Regions from separate parts of the Sodalis sp. RH14 genome, predicted to be linked through region 2. Evidence: predicted binding sites of a transcription regulator. Region 2 holds the regulator's gene; the other holds the start of a gene.
What was found. Region 2 encodes Fur, which represses iron uptake genes when iron is present. Its sites were predicted from a motif close to ATAATAATGAGAACNACTATCAA; they were not measured.
Positions count from the first base shown of each region.

Region 1: a site for Fur is predicted at 5,250-5,272, ahead of ftnA (non-heme ferritin). Genes of this name have one in related genera too.

Region 1 covers NZ_CP178739.1:3,304,680-3,312,753, reverse strand. The annotation lists gene ACL2XQ_RS15070 (YebF family protein) at 29-742, shown strand; gene ACL2XQ_RS15065 (tellurite resistance TerB family protein) at 899-1,555, shown strand; gene ACL2XQ_RS15060 (S9 family peptidase) at 1,653-3,710, shown strand; gene exoX (exodeoxyribonuclease X) at 3,747-4,430, opposite strand; gene ACL2XQ_RS15050 (DNA polymerase III subunit theta) at 4,858-5,085, opposite strand; gene ftnA (non-heme ferritin) at 5,453-5,968, shown strand; gene yobA (CopC domain-containing protein YobA) at 6,166-6,546, shown strand; gene copD (copper homeostasis membrane protein CopD) at 6,547-7,431, shown strand; gene ACL2XQ_RS15030 (YebY family protein) at 7,480-7,827, shown strand.
Region 2 covers NZ_CP178739.1:1,307,398-1,315,471, reverse strand. The annotation lists gene pgm (phosphoglucomutase (alpha-D-glucose-1,6-bisphosphate-dependent)) at 1-601, opposite strand, end outside; gene seqA (replication initiation negative regulator SeqA) at 629-1,162, opposite strand; gene ACL2XQ_RS05835 (alpha/beta fold hydrolase) at 1,366-2,130, shown strand; gene ybfE (LexA regulated protein) at 2,338-2,637, shown strand; gene fldA (flavodoxin FldA) at 2,816-3,331, shown strand; gene fur (ferric iron uptake transcriptional regulator) at 3,687-4,157, shown strand; gene alsR (transcriptional repressor AlsR) at 4,720-5,607, shown strand; gene alsB (D-allose transporter substrate-binding protein) at 5,629-6,564, shown strand; gene alsA (D-allose ABC transporter ATP-binding protein AlsA) at 6,622-8,074, shown strand, end outside.

The DNA.
Region 1 (8,074 bases), 2.0 Mb from region 2:
ACGGATAATCAGAACAAGTGGAGGTTTTATGCATAAAACGGGAATCGGCCTGTTAGGCGTCATCGTCATCGGCATGTTGCTGCCGTCACTCGCGGCCGCGGAAGATCAAACACCGCAGGCGGCTGGGCAGGCCGCCGCCTCGCAAACGTCCACGGAAGGCGCGTCCACCACTCAGCAGCCCGCCGGACAAACGCAGAATACGCAACCGGGCACCGCCGCCCCGGCGCCGGCGAATAACGCCGCTCCGGCACAGACACCGCCGGCTAATGACGCCGCGCCGGCCCCGGCAACGCCGCCGGCCGCCGCCCCGGTTAAAAAACAGCCGGAGGAGCCCCCGGCCGCCGATAAACCGGCGCCGGCTAAAAAGGCCCCGGCGGAGAAGGCCAAGGCGGAAGCCGCGCCGGCCGCCGCCGATAATAAAACGCCGACGGCGAAGGAACCGGCCAAAAAAAGCCAGCCCGGGAAGACGTATAAGGTTGCGGCCTGTCCCGATCTCAACGCCCCCCAGGTGGCGGAGCTGATTAAACAGGACTACACCCAGAATCGCTTTCCCCACACCGACGACGATAAAAAGGCCCTGGGCGGCGATACCATTGTCGCCCAGGTCAACCCCGAGGATATCACCGGCAACGGCGACAACTGGCAGGCGCCGCTGAAAATTCGCGGGCAAACCGCCGATCGCGCCTATGCTGTGAACCTTGATTGTGAAAAAGGTGAAATAAGTTATTCCCTCCAGCAATAACACTCCCTGCCGGACGCGCGGCGTGAAATGCGCGTCCGGACATCGGCGGCCACGCTATCTTTGCAAACCCTTTTAACAACTTGACACAATATCCGCTAGGTTAGGACATGTGGCGCCGGGCACCGTCCGGCATACACCACCTAAAGGGGAACGGCAATGAATCAGTGGCTGCAGAAAATCCAGACCCTGGTCCAGCAAAAGGGCGGGCCGGGGGATCAGGGCGGCAACCTGGCGGGCCTGCTGGCGCCCGGCGCGCTTGGCGGGCTGGCCGGCCTGCTGGTGGCCAATAAATCGTCACGCAAGATGATGGGCGCGGTGGGCAAGAACGCCCTGTTTATCGGCGGCGGCGCCGCGATAGGCGCGGTGCTGTGGGACCAATATAAAAAACGCGTGCGCGAAACCCATCAGCACGATGCGCAGTTTACCCAGCCTCCCACGCCCATCGACCGTCGCACGCAGCGGCTGGTGACGGCCCTGGTCTTTGCCGCCAAGGCCGACGGCCACATCGACGACCATGAGCAACGGGCCATTCGGGACAACCTGCAGCAGTTGGGACTGGGCGAGGATGTGGAGCATCTGGTCCAGGACGCCATCGCCCAGCCGCTGGACCCGGCGCGCCTGGCGCAGGATATTCACGGCGAGGACGAGGCCCTGGAGATCTATTACCTCAGCTGCGCGGTGGTCGACGTCGATCATTTTATGGAAAGAAGCTATATGGATGCGCTGGCGCTGGCGCTGAAAATTCCTGATGACGTAAAAACCGGCCTCGAACAACAGCTTAAAGCCCAGATAACCGCCGTCCCGCCACGCTGACCCCCCGTTGCCGGCGCAGGCGATAAAATCGGCTGCGCTTGGCAACCCGGCATATTCGTGCCACTCTGTTTCTTATGAGAAATAAGGAAGGGTGCGTATGAGATTTCCCCCAATAGCTGAAAAAAGACCGCATAACCTGACCGTGCATGGTGAGACACGCGTCGATGATTATTACTGGCTGCGCGACGACAAACGTGAAGACCCCGCCGTGCTGGACTACCTGGCCCAAGAGAATACCTATGGCGAAGCCATGATGGAGGGCCATGAGGAGCTGCGCCACCGCTTATTTACCGAAATGGTGGAGCGCATACCGCCGCAGGATCGCTCGGTACCCTACGTCCGGCGCGGTTATCGTTACCAAAGCCGCTATGAGCAAGGCAATGAGTACGCCATCTATACCCGCCAGCGCGCCGATCTGCCCGAAACGGCCGAATGGGAGATCCTGCTTGACGGCAACAAGCGCGCGGCGCAAAGCGAGTTCTATACCATGGGGGCGCTTGAGATCAGTCCGGATAACGCCATCATGGCGGCGGCGGAGGATTTTCTGTCACGGCGCCTGTACGGCATTCGTTTCAAGAACCTGGCCCGCGATTCGTGGTATCCGGAAGTGCTCGAGGATGCCTCGTCGGGTTTTGAATGGACCAGCGATTCACAGATCCTCTACTACGTGCGCAAGCATAAAAAAACGCTGCTGCCCTACCAGGTCTACCGTCACCGGGTCGGCACCTCGCCGGCGCAGGATGAGCTGGTGTATGAGGAAAAAGACGACACATTTTATGTCAGCGTGCATAAAACCACGTCGGAACGTTATATTATTATTGCGCTGGGCAGCACCACGTCGGGCGAGATCCTGCTGCTGGACGCCGACGATCCCCAGGCCAGCCCGCAGGTATTCCTGACCCGCCGCCATGACCATGAGTATTCGCTGGATCACTTCCAGGGCCATTTTTACGTCCGCTCCAACCGCGAAGGCAAGAATTTCGCCCTCTACCGCTGCGAAACGGGCGATGAAAAATTGTGGCAAACGGTGATCCCGGCCAGGGACGATGTGGTATTGGAAAACTTTACCTTATTCAGCGATTGGCTGGTGGTGGAGGAGCGCCACCAGGGCCTGACCAGCCTGCGGCAGATCCATTGGCAGACCGGGGAGGAGAAGGGCATCGCCTTTGACGACCCCACCTATGTCACCTGGCTGGCCTATAATCCCGATCCGCATAGCGCGTGGCTGCGCTATGGTTATTCCTCCATGACCACGCCGACCACGCTGTTTGAGCTGAATATGGATACCGGTGAGCGCCGGCTGCTGAAACAGTCGCAGGTGAAAAATTTCGACGCCGAGCACTACCGCAGCGAGCGACTATGGGTTCCCGCCCGCGACGGCGTCGAGGTGCCGGTGTCGCTGGTCTATCGCAAGGATCTGTTCCAGCGCGGGCAAAATCCGCTGCTGGTCTACGGCTATGGTTCCTACGGCAGCAGCATGGATCCTGATTTCAGCGCCAGCCGGCTGAGCCTGCTTGACCGCGGATTCGTCTTCGCCCTGGCGCATATCCGCGGCGGCGGTGAATTAGGCCAGCAGTGGTATGAAGACGGCAAGCTCTTCAACAAGCTCAACACCTTTAACGACTTTATCGACGTCAGCCGGCATCTGCTGGCTAACGGCTATGGGGACGAAAAACAAGCCTTTGCCATGGGCGGCAGCGCCGGTGGCCTGCTGATGGGCGCGGTGATCAATATGGCGCCGGATCTGTTTAAAGGCGTGGTGGCCCAGGTGCCCTTCGTGGATGTCGTTACCACCATGCTTGATGACAGCATACCGCTGACCACCGGAGAATATGACGAGTGGGGCAATCCGCAGGAAAAAGACTACTACGACTATATCAAGCGGTACAGTCCCTATGATCGGGTCAGCGCCCAGCCTTACCCGCATCTGCTGGTCACCACCGGTTTACATGACTCCCAGGTGCAGTATTGGGAGCCGGCCAAATGGGTGGCGAAACTCCGGGCGGTGAAGACCAACGACAATCTGCTGCTGCTGTGTACCGACATGGACTCCGGACACGGCGGCAAATCCGGGCGTTTCAAAGGCTACGAAGGTATTGCCATGGAGTATACCTTTATCCTGTCCCTGACGGACAAGGCGCCGCCGGCGGCATAAAACGGCGGCGCAAGCCTCACGGGCGGCGCATTTCATTTATTGATGCGCTGCGTCTGAGGACTGCTTTAGGTAATGGTTAATGCTGTAACGCATATCCGCCGACAGGTCCTTGAGGTTGTTGAGCATCCATTTCAAATAGCCGGGATCCTCGCGCGCGATCCGTTCCATCGGCTGGCCCCGGTATTTGCCGAACTTTAACGTCGTAAGCAGGGTGGTTTCATTGCTTAAGGCCGCCATTTGCTCGGCGCTCCAGCCGGAATCCCCGATGATTTTCATCAGCAGGGCCGCGGTGACGTAACAATCATACAGGGCGCGATGGGGATAGAGACCCTCCGGCACGGCGACCTCGAGACCCAGCGCATAGCGCAGGTACTGGTTGCTGTATTTCAAACCCGGGTAGAGCTTGCGCGCAAGCTTGACCGTGCAGATCCATTGACCATGCATTTCCGGCAACATGCGCCGGTCGAATGCGGCGTTATGCGCCACGTAATACGGGCTGCCGTGATAGCGGCCAATCACCTTGGCGATACGCGGCTTATCCTCGACCATGGCCTCGGTGATATGGTGGATGGCCATGGCCTCGTAGCCGATGGGCCGGTCGGGGTTGACCAGATCGCTCATGGCATTGCATAACCGGCCGTCAACGACGTCCACCGAGGCGACTTCCACGACGCCGCCGTCCAGTCCGCAGGTTTCGGTATCGATAACACGAAAAGACATGACGTTACCTGTCCAAGGCTAAATAAAAAAGCCATTATGCCCTGAATAGCGCCGACAAAAAACCCGCATCAGATGCGGGTTTAATATGGGTTAGCCTTACACGATATCAGGCTGGGTCTTTCTGTTACGCTTGTCGGCGCGTTTTTCTTCCGGCGATTTCAGCGGTTTCTTTTTGGTGTCTTTCTTACGATCCATTCCCTTACTCATATTTACCTCTCTGTAAAAGAACCGGAAATGTAGAAATGATTAACTGCCTGTTGGCACTGATAATCAAGTCATTTTGTGCTATTTTGCCGCACGGCGGACAGCGCCGCGCGGGCCGGCAAGCCATGCACCGCTGGCGTGGCGCGCGGCGCCTGCTTGCCTTCCGGCCGTTGGTTCAGGCACGTGCCGGGGCATTGCCAGTCCATTATAGGCCATTGGCGGATTATTTTCGTGGCTCATATGGCAAACGGGAAAAATTCAGCGACGCCTGGCGATAAAAGGCCACCCGCTCGCGAAAATAAGCGCGCAAAGGCTCTGGCTGTTCCCGTTCCACATGCTCGGCGACCACCGGCATATTGTACCGCTCCTTGAACGCCACGCCGGACGCGGCCAGATCGACATTGATCTTGTCCATCGCCTCGCTGCCCAGTGTGGCCAGATTATATTGCATACCGCCTCCTGCCGCTTGTAAGGTCAATGCTGCTAAAAATAGGGTACTGCGCGGCAAAACGCAAGGGTCGACGGGACAGCGATACAAATAATAATCGTTTGTATTAACAGCCGACGCAATAATATGGCTATCATTGTCCGAAATAATGGCCTGGCGTATTCATAATACAAATAAGAATACCTATCACTACCATTAATAAATAATGATTTTATAGAAAAAATCTCATTATAAAAATAAATAACCTTATGAATTTAATACATAAAAAATATTAAATTACTCATTGGTTAAATTATAGTGTAATTTTTGTTAGCATTTGGGCATAATGTTTATATTCGTATTGGCGTAATCATCATAAGGAAGCCTGCCCATGCTAAAACAAGAAATGGCAATAAAGCTTAACGAGCAACTCAATCTGGAATTTTTTTCCGCCAATCTTTATCTGCAAATGAGCGCCTGGTGCAGTGATAAGGGCTACGAAGGCGCATCGGCCTTTCTCAAGACCCAATCTCTGGAAGAGATGGACCATATGCGCCGCCTGTTCGACTATCTCAACGATACCGGCACCATGCCGGTGCTGGGCGCAATCGAGGCGCCGCCAACCGGTTTTACCTCATTGGCCGAGCTGTTTAAGCGCACCTATGAACATGAGCAGATGATCACGGTGAAAATCAACGAACTGGTCCATGCGGCGATGATCTCCCAGGACTATTCGACGTTTAACTTCCTGCAGTGGTACGTCTCCGAACAGCACGAAGAAGAAAAATTGTTTAAATCCATCCTCGACAAGCTGGCGCTGGTGGATACCAATAACAGCGGACTGTTCTTTATCGATCAGGATTTGAAAAAAATGAACGGTGGCGACAATACGGCCGCGCCGATGTAAATCCCCGCGCGGACAGTGGTTTGCTCGACTTCAGCCCCGGCTGCCGTTATCATCAGTTTGCGTCCAGGCAAACCGGTAGCAGCGCCGGGTTTTTTGTTTCCCAAGAATAAACGAATAACCGGCAATGCTCCCGCGGTGGACCGCCAAGCGTCGGTTTAACCGACAGGATACCCGTTCAGTCTTAGGAAACGACATCGATGTCAAGCCAACCTTTTACCGCGCCCCTGTTGACGCTGTTAGTCACTGCCCTGACTTTGTTGGGATCGCAACAGGCCCAGGCGCATGCGCACCTGAAAACGCAATATCCGGCGGCCAACGCCACCATGACCGCCGCGCCGCAGGCGTTAACGCTCACCTTCAGCGAGGGCATCGAGCCTGGCTTCAGCGGCCTGACGCTAACCGGCCCCGGCAACACCGTCATCCCCACCGGCGCCATCAAGGTCGACCCCGCCAACCCTAAGCAGGTCATCGTGCCCATTGAAAAGCCCCTGGCCGCCGGCGAGTATCAAGTGCAATGGCATGTGGTATCGGTGGACAGTCATAAAACCCAAGGCAATTATCAATTCAGCGTTAAATAGATGCTAAGCCTGGCGGAGTGCTATTCCGCCTGCCGCTATCTCCATATCGCGGCGGTGATGCAGGCGTTCGGTACCGCCCTGTTTTGCGAGTACCTGGCGCCGCCCGCACTGCGCGCCGGCCTGCGCGCATCCCTGGGCGCGCCCTTGCGCGTTCTGGCCTGGGTCGCCCTGGCGTCGGCGGTTGTCCTGCTGGGGTTGCAAGCCGGGCAAATGGGGGACGGCTGGACGCAAACCCTTTCCCCCGCCATCTGGGCGGCGGTGCTCGGCACCGCCTTCGGCACTGTCTGGCTGTGGCATATGGCTATCGCGCTGGCGGCGGTGTTGGCCGCGGGCCATGGGCCGATGACCGCCATCAGGCAGCGGGCATTGCTCGCCGCCATGGCCGGCCTGCTGGCAAGCCTGGCGCTGGTAGGCCACACGGCGATGAGCGAGGGACTGCGCGGCGTCATGCAGCGGCTCAATCAAATGGTGCATCTGTTTTCCGCCGCCTGGTGGCTGGGCGGGCTGCTGCCGCTGCTGTTTTGTCTGCCGCTGCTACGCGAGACGGCGCGTCCGGACGCGCTGCGCGCGCTGATTCGTTTTTCGCGCAGCGGACATGCTGCGGTGGCGCTGGTCATTTTCACCGGTATCGTCAATACCGCGCTGGTTCTGGGCCATTGGCCGCTCGATGGGTCGGCGCCGTACCAGCGGCTGCTGCTGATAAAAATAGCCGTGGTGGCGGTGATGGTGATCCTGGCGGTAACCAATCGTTATGCCGTGGTTCCCGCCATGGCGCGCCACCATCCCGCGGCTATTCGTATCTTGACCTTGCTGACGCTTGCGGAGATGATTCTTGGTAATCTGGTACTGATTTTGGTGAGTATTTTCGCCACGCTTGAACCCTGATCACATCCTGGCGCCGCCCAGGCGTCAGGTCCAATAGTAGGATAAAACATGAAAACCCGGAGTATCGCGTTATTGCTGTTAGCCTTTACCGCCCAGGCGGTCAGCGCGGCGCAAATTATCACCGTCAGCAAGTTTCAGTTCGGCAAGCAATGGGCCTTTACCAAAGAAGAGGTGCAATTGCTCTGCCGCCCGGACGGCTCGCTGTTTGCTCTGAATATGAGCACCCTGATGCAGTATCCCCTCAATGAACCGGCCACCCGTGCCATGGCCAGCGGCCAGGTCAACGCGACGCCCATTGACGCCATCCTGCTGGACGACCCTGCTAATCCGGGGCACAAGATGAGCATCGCGCCGTTTGTCGAGCGCGCCGGCCAATTGTGCAACGCACCGGGCTGAGATGCCGGGATAGGACCCTCTTGCCGGCTGCGGGGCAGGGATATGTATAGTGAGCTTATAGTTTAATATGTTAATAATTATAAGTGTGCTTGATATCACAAAGTTATCATTTGGTGAAACAATAGCGCCGGTAATGCGAGGCCGGCGATGGAAAAATCCCTGTGCGTCTCTATACTCATCAAGTGTAAGGCTAAACAGCTTACATTAATGCCAACTTTTAGCGCACGGCTCTCTCCCAAGAGCCATT
Region 2 (8,074 bases):
GGCCGCTGTTCCAGGCCGCGTCCAGCGACTGGCGCTTAACGCCCCGCAAATCGTCCGCCAGCAGGGCATTGGCGCGCTCTTCGATCACTTTGGTCAGATTCGTGTCCGCCGGTCCGCCGTTAGGCGGATTGTATTTGATGCCGCCATCTTCCGGCGGATTATGGGACGGGGTGATGACAATGCCGTCGGCCTGGGCGCCGCCGGCGCGATTGTGCGTCAGGATGGCGTTGGACACCGCCGGCGTCGGGGTAAAGCCGTTGTCCTGCTGGACGATGATTTCCACGCCGTTGGCGCTGAGTACTTCCAATACCGAAATAAACGCCGGTTCGGACAGCGCATGGGTGTCCTTGCCCACATAACACGGGCCGGTAACGCCCTGCCTGGCGCGCTCTTCGGCAATGGCCTGGCTGATGGCCAGGATATGGGCTTCATTGAAACTGTGGCGCCCCGCGCTGCCGCGATGGCCTGAAGTACCGAATTTTACCGCATGCGCGGTGTTGCCCGGCTCCGGACGCAACACATAATACTGCGAGGTTAACTGCGCGACATTGATTAAATCGCTTTGCCGGGCGGGCTGCCCGGCGCGGGGGCTATTAGCCATCGGTGCTTCTCCCTTGCCTGCTGTTGATCAAATGGTACCGCAAACTTTATCGGTCAGTTCCACGGGGAACTGCATTGCCAGCATAATGTGTTCCACCATGCTCCGTTTACGATCGGTGTTGGTGTTGGTGATAACCCAGTAGGGCGTTTGCGCTACCTGCTTGGGTTTAGTATGGCTGCCATTTTGCAATAATGTCTGCTCATCAGCGGCAAAATAAGTACGGGTGCGGCCGTGCAGGATATCCGCCGCCTCGGTAAATTCGGCGGGCGACAGGCTATACAGGGTGGACAGCACCAGCATAAAACGATCAACCGCCTTGCGCTGCTCGGCGTAGCTGTCGGAAAGGAGGAGCTCACGCATGGCGCGCACGCGATCGCGGGTCGCAGACACGGCCTGCGTCTTGAGGGGCGTTTCCGGCGGCGGCGCGCTGCGCGCTGCGGCGCTGGCCTGAGCATTAAATTTCAGCATCCGGCGTAAAATATCCGAGGCGCTTTCGCCGATATGCTGCGTATGGCTGGCGATATAGCGGTAAAGGTCTTCGTCGACTTCAATTGTTTTCATCTTTATCCGGGGCTTTCTTCTCATAAATCAATCAAAAGGATTATACAAGCTAAACCTGCCCCGCGAATAGCGCTAGTATCCGGCTTCGGTAAAAAGTCGGAATTTCCCCCGAGGGCCTTCCTGGCGCCGCCGCTTTTTTTACGGCCGCGGGACGGATAACTCATGATAGGCTATCAGGCTCTGTTATCGCCATGAGGATCAGGATGAAATTACACTATCGTCTGCAACCTGCCCGGCAGCCGGGTGAAGCACTGCCGGTGATATTGCTGCACGGGCTGTTCGGTAGCCTTGATAACCTGGGCGTGCTGGCCAGGCCGCTTGGGGAACACCACGCCACCCTGCAGATTGATCTGCGCAATCACGGCTTGTCCCCCCATGACCACGATGCCGGTTACGCCGCCATGAGCCGGGACGTGATCGAATTGCTTGATGCGTTGCATATCGACGCCGGTCACCTCATCGGCCATTCCATGGGCGGCAAGGTCGCCATGACCCTCGCCGCCCAGGCGCCCGGCCGCGTTGCGCGGCTGGCGGTTATCGATATGGCGCCGGTGGCCTACCCCACCCGCCACCATGACAACGTCTTCGCCGCGCTCAGGCGCGTCGAGGCGGCGGGCGTCACACAGCGCACGGAGGCGGCGGCGCTCATGCGCCATGACGCCCTTGATGAGGAAACCATCCAGTTTTTGCTGAAATCCTTTCACCAGGGCCGGTGGCGGTTTAACGTCGAGGCGCTGTGGGATAACTATCCGGCGCTTATCGGCTGGCGGGAGTCGGCGCCCTGGCTAGGGCCGGTGCTGTTTATCCGCGGTGAAAAATCGCCCTATCTGGATGACGGTTACCGCCAGGCGATCCAACGCCAGTTCCCCCGGGCGCGGGCGCATGTGGTCGCCGGCGCCGGTCATTGGGTTCATGCGGAGAAACCCGCGGCGGTCATGCGCGCCCTGGCCCGTTTCCTGGAAGAATAGGCCGGGCCGCCGCCGGGATTAGCGCCGGCGAGTTTAATATTGTCGTTTGCTACCGGGCTGGGGTAACATGGCCCGCTGTGTTTTATGGCAGCCCCGGCGTACATAAAACATAACGTTACGGGCGATGCGCGTCCGACGGCGTAGCCAGCCACGCCGCCGGCCGGGGTTTGCCCGCCTGCTTCTTGATGCACAATCCCTTCATGACCTATGGCAAAAGAACAAACGGACCGCACCACCCTGGATTTATTTATCGATGAGCGGCGCCCGGGAAGACCGAAGACGAACCCCCTGTCCCGCGATGAGCAGTTGCGCATCAACAAGCGTAACCAGCTGCGCCGGGATAAAAAGCGCGGCCTGCGCCGGGTGGAGCTGAAAATCAACGCCGAGGCGGTGGATGCGTTAAATGAGCTGGCCTACCGGCAAAACCTGTCGCGCAGCGAGCTGATCGAATTGATTTTACTGGCCGAGCTTGAACGGCAACAAGGCGCGGATCCGCATCCGGAATAAACTTGCCGGCCCGGTAAAGCGCCATCCCGTCCAGGGCCCAAGGCCGCGGACGGGGCAAATTTGCGACAAAACCCGGCCGGCGAGTTTCTCCCCGCATAAGGGTCTGCTATGATTGCCGCAGAGCATCGCTGATTCTGTTACGGAACATATCCATAATATTTAAGAGGTTTTCAAACTCATGGCAACTGTAGGCATTTTTTTTGGCAGTGACACCGGCAATACCGAAAATATTGCCAAAATGATTCAGAAGCAACTGGGTGCGGATGTTGCCGAAGTTCATGACATTGCCAAAAGCAGTAAAGAAGACCTGGCGCGGTTCGACACCCTGCTGCTCGGCATCCCGACCTGGTATTACGGCGAAGCGCAATGTGACTGGGATGATTTTTTCCCCACCCTGGAAGAAATAGATTTCTCCGGCAAAAAAGTGGCGCTGTTCGGCTGTGGCGATCAAGAGGATTACGCCGAATATTTCTGTGACGCCATGGGCACCATTCGCGACATTATCGAGCCCAACGGCGCGACCATCGTCGGTCACTGGCCCACCGCCGGCTATCATTTCGAAGCGTCGAAAGGACTGGCGGACGACAATCACTTCATCGGCCTGGCCATTGACGAAGACCGCCAGCCCGAGCTGACCAATGAACGCGTGGACGGCTGGGTGAAGCAAATCAGCGCTGAATTGCAACTCAGCTAAAGTAAAGCCGTGCGGGAGGGTGCCGCCGCCGCGGCGCCCGGCAAGAGAATCGGTTGCCGTCATGGCGTCGGGACGGCGCCGCCAACCTCACTGATAACTAAATCCTTTCAAATTAATAGATACAAGTTTTTAACTTTTATCCACAACGCGGTACAATAGCGCAGCGGTTCCACCCTTTTTAGCAAAATGTTGCAGAATTCGCCCCCCGAAACGGGCTATAGTTGTTAACAAGGCGCGGTTTTCATTTTGGACAGGCAGTCTTATAATGAGACGGCGTCACATTTTTCGGGCCGACCGATGTTATAGGCTAAGCTAGCCTACAATCAGATTATCAAAGTAACAGGACTAAACCCGCATGACTGACAATAATATTGCATTGAAGAAGGCCGGCCTGAAAGTCACCCTTCCCAGACTGAAGATTCTGGAAGTGTTGCAAGATCCGGAATGCCATCACGTCAGTGCGGAAGATCTGTACAAAAAACTGATCGATATGGGTGAGGAAATCGGCCTGGCCACGGTATATCGCGTGCTAAACCAATTTGACGACGCCGGTATCGTAACCCGCCACAATTTTGAAGGCGGCAAATCCGTTTTTGAACTGACGCAACAGTATCATCATGACCACCTGATCTGTCTGGACTGCGGCAAGGTTATCGAATTTCGCGACGAGTTCATCGAAGCGCGCCAGCGTGATATTGCCAAAAGGCACAATATCAAGCTGACCAACCATAGCTTATATCTGTATGGGCATTGTGAAATCGGCAACTGCCGCGAAGACGAAACGCTGCACGATCACGCCGATATGCTCAACGGCGTAAAAGAATAACCGCGGCGCGGTCCGTTTCTCCAAAGCGGCTGTTATCGCGCCGCTTTCTCACCCTGCAACGATTTTTTCAATGAGGCTAAACGCCGCCCGTCCCCTTCCCTGGTAACGTTTCCTTCCCGAAGCGCGTCGACAAGCGTCGTATCCGCCAATCACCGCCGTGCTCACCGCCGGCAAACTCCAGAAAACTTCACAGAAAATAAAAATAAATAAAGAATAAATAGAGGCCCTGGGACGCTATTTTGGGCTCATTTGCGTAATCCATTGAAACGACAGCGTTTTTATTGCGATTTTTTCACCGGGTAAATTATTCTGTGAATCTTATGATAAAGCTATTTTTCGCTGCCAGCAGTAAGCGACAACAAAAGATACATTTTAATTATATGATTTTATTGAATTAATATAGCCAAAAATACCTTCCTGAAATTAACCCGGATCGGTGACTCGATTTTTACACAAAAAGTTAATTTATAAATTAATAAAAAACGTGAAGTTCGCAGCAGATTTTAAACTTTCGCCATGGTGATATAGTGACAGGCAATGTTAATCACCAGAGATAATCCAGATGAATGATGCGGAACTGCAAAACGATATGCCGCGCGGCATAGGCATTGCTCCTTATATTCGTATTAAACAAGAAGGCATGACTGAAAACGAAAGCCGGATAGTGGAGTGGTTTTTATCACCCGGCAACCTCACCGACGTCTCGGGGATCAAAGAGGTGGCCCTGAGTCTGGGCCTGTCGGAAGCCATGATTGTCAAGGTGTCGAAAATTCTCGGTTTCAGCGGCTTTCGCCAGCTGCGCAGCGCCATCGTCGAGTACTTCGAACATGCCGACCATGATATCACCGCCGAACTCTCGCCCACCGACAGCCCGGAGGATGTGGTCAACAAGGTGTTTAACCTGACCGTGCGCACCATTGTCGAAGGCCAGGCGATAGTCGACGCCAACGTCATCCAGCAGGCGGCCCAATGCTTTTTTGCCGGCCATCAGCGCGAGCTGTACGGCGTCGGCGGCTCTAATTCCATTTGCGCGGACGTGCAGCATAAATTCCTGAAAATCGGCTTGCGTTGCAATGCCTACCTGGACGCGCATTTGATGATGATGTCGGCCTCCCTGTTGCAACCGGGCGATGTGGCGTTAGTGGTATCCCATTCGGGCCGCACCAGCGATCTGAAACGGGTGGTGTCGATTGCCAAGGATAATGGGGCCAAGATCATTTGTATTACCCATAGCAGCAATTCCCCCATAGCCCAGCTGGCTGATTTTAATATTTGTTCACCGGCGCCGGAAACGCCGTTATTAGGCAGAAACGCTTCGGCCCGTATTTTGCAGCTTACGCTGCTGGATGCGTTTTATGTCTCGGTAGCGCGGCAGGATATCGAGCTGGCGAATAAAAACCTGGAAAAAACGAGTTCCATTACCAAGTACCTGAAGCGTGATTATAAATAATTCTCTTTTGGAGATAGAATAATGAATAAATTTCTTAAATTGGCCGGTGGCGCCGCCTGTGGACTGATGTTGTCCACCGTGGTCCACGCGGCAGCCGATTACGCCGTTGTTCTTAAAACATTATCCAACCCTTTCTGGGTAGAGATGAAACAAGGCATTGAGAAAAAGGCCCAGGATCTCGGCGTGACGGTGGATATATTCGCGTCACCGTCGGAAGGCGACTTCCAATCGCAATTACAATTATTCGAGGATTTAACCAATAAGAATTATAAAGGCATCGCCTTTGCGCCTTTATCGGCGGTGAATCTGGTGATTCCCGTCGCCAAGGCTTATCAGAAAGGGATTCACCTGGTAAACCTCGACGAAAAAATCGATTTAGCCAGCCTGGCCAAGGCCAAGGGCAACGTCGAAGCCTTTATCACCACCGATAATGTCGCGGTCGGCGCGAAAGGCGCCAAATTTATTATCGATAGCTTGGGCGCCCAGGGCGGCGAAGTGGCCATTATCGAAGGCAAGGCCGGCAACGCCTCGGGCGAGGCGCGGCGCAACGGCGCGACCGCGGAGTTCAAGGCCAACAGCCATATCAAGCTGGTGGCCAGCCAGCCGGCGGATTGGGATCGCATCAAGGCGCTGGACGTGGCGACCAATGTGCTGCAACGTCATCCCCAGCTGAAGGCCTTCTACTGCGCCAACGATACCATGGCGATGGGCGTGGCGCAGGCGGTGGCCAACGCGGGACAGACCGGCAAGATCCTGGTGGTCGGCACCGACGGTATTCCCGAGGCGCGCAAGATGGTCGCCCAGGGCATGATGACCGCCACCGTGGCCCAGAATCCGGCGGAAATCGGCGCCAACGGCCTGGCCATCCTGGTGAATACGGTGAAAGCGGGCAAGCTGATTGCGCTTGATGCCCAGCCGAAAATTGAAACCGTCGATTCTATATTAGTCACCAAATAGTCCAGGTGCCGCAAGACCGCCTATTCCCGCCGTCTTGTCATTAATCCGGAGAGTAATATGAGCACTCCATATATTAAAATGGAGGGGATCGCCAAATTCTTTGGTCCCGTCCAGGCGTTGCAATCAGTTGACCTGGAAATATACCCTAATGAGATACATGCTTTATTAGGTGAAAACGGCGCCGGCAAATCAACCTTGATGAAAATACTTTCCGGTATTTATGAACCGACGGCGGGGAAAATAATAATTAATGATGTCGAGTACGCGAAGCTCGATCATAAAGTCGCTGCCAGATTGGGCATTGGTATAATTTACCAGGAATTAAGCGTTATCGATGAATTAACCGTGTTGGAGAATTTATTTATCGGCCGTCTGCCGGTAAAAAAAGTGTTCGGCGTAAACGTGGTGGACTGGCACGACATGCGTACCAAAGCGGCTATTATGCTGCTGCGCGTGGGGCTGAAAATACGGCTTGACGAAAAGGTGGGCAACCTGTCCATCAGCCAAAAGCAAATGCTGGAAATCGCCAAGACCCTGATGCTGGACGCCAGGGTGATCATCATGGACGAGCCGACCTCTTCCCTGACCTATAACGAAGTGGATTATCTGTTCCTGATCATGAACCAGCTGCGCCAGGACGGCACGGCGATTGTCTATATATCGCATAAGCTTAACGAAATACGCCGCATCTGCAACCGCTATACGGTGCTAAAGGACGGCAGCAGCGTCGCGTCCGGGCAGATGGGACAGGTGACCAACGATGATATTGTCCGGCTGATGGTCGGGCGCGAGCTGCAAAACCGCTTTCGCTCCCTTAAGGAGAAGGTTGGCGGCGACACGGGGGACGCCGATATCATCTTTGCGGTGGAGAATATCACCAGCCGGGATAAACGCCGGGTCAAGCACGTCTCCTTCCAGGTAAAAAAGGGCGAAATCATGGGTTTTGCCGGACTGGTGGGGTCGGGACGCACCGAATTCATGAACTGCATCTTCGGCGTTGAACCGAAAAGCAGCGGCAAGGTGATGCTGCATAATGTCGATATCACGCCCACTTCGCCGCTGGACGCCCTGAAGAAGGGCATGGGATATATCACCGAAAGCCGGCGTGAAAACGGCTTTTTTGATAATTTTTCCATTGCGCAGAATATCGCCATCAGCAAAAGCCTTAAGGATGGCGGCTATAAAGGTGCTCTGGGATTATTTAATCCGGATAAGGAAAGGCAGTTGGCGGAAACGCAGCGGCGGCTGCTATCGCTAAAATGCAGCTCGGTGGACCAAAATATCACTGAGTTATCCGGCGGCAACCAACAAAAGGTATTGATATCAAAATGGCTCTGCTGCGAGCCGGAGGTTATTATTTTTGACGAACCTACCCGCGGCATTGATGTCGGGGCCAAGGCGGAAATTTATAAGGTGATGCGCACATTGGCCGCCACGGGAAAAACCATATTGATGGTGTCATCCGAACTGCCGGAAATCATCACCGTATGCGACCGTATCGCAATATTTT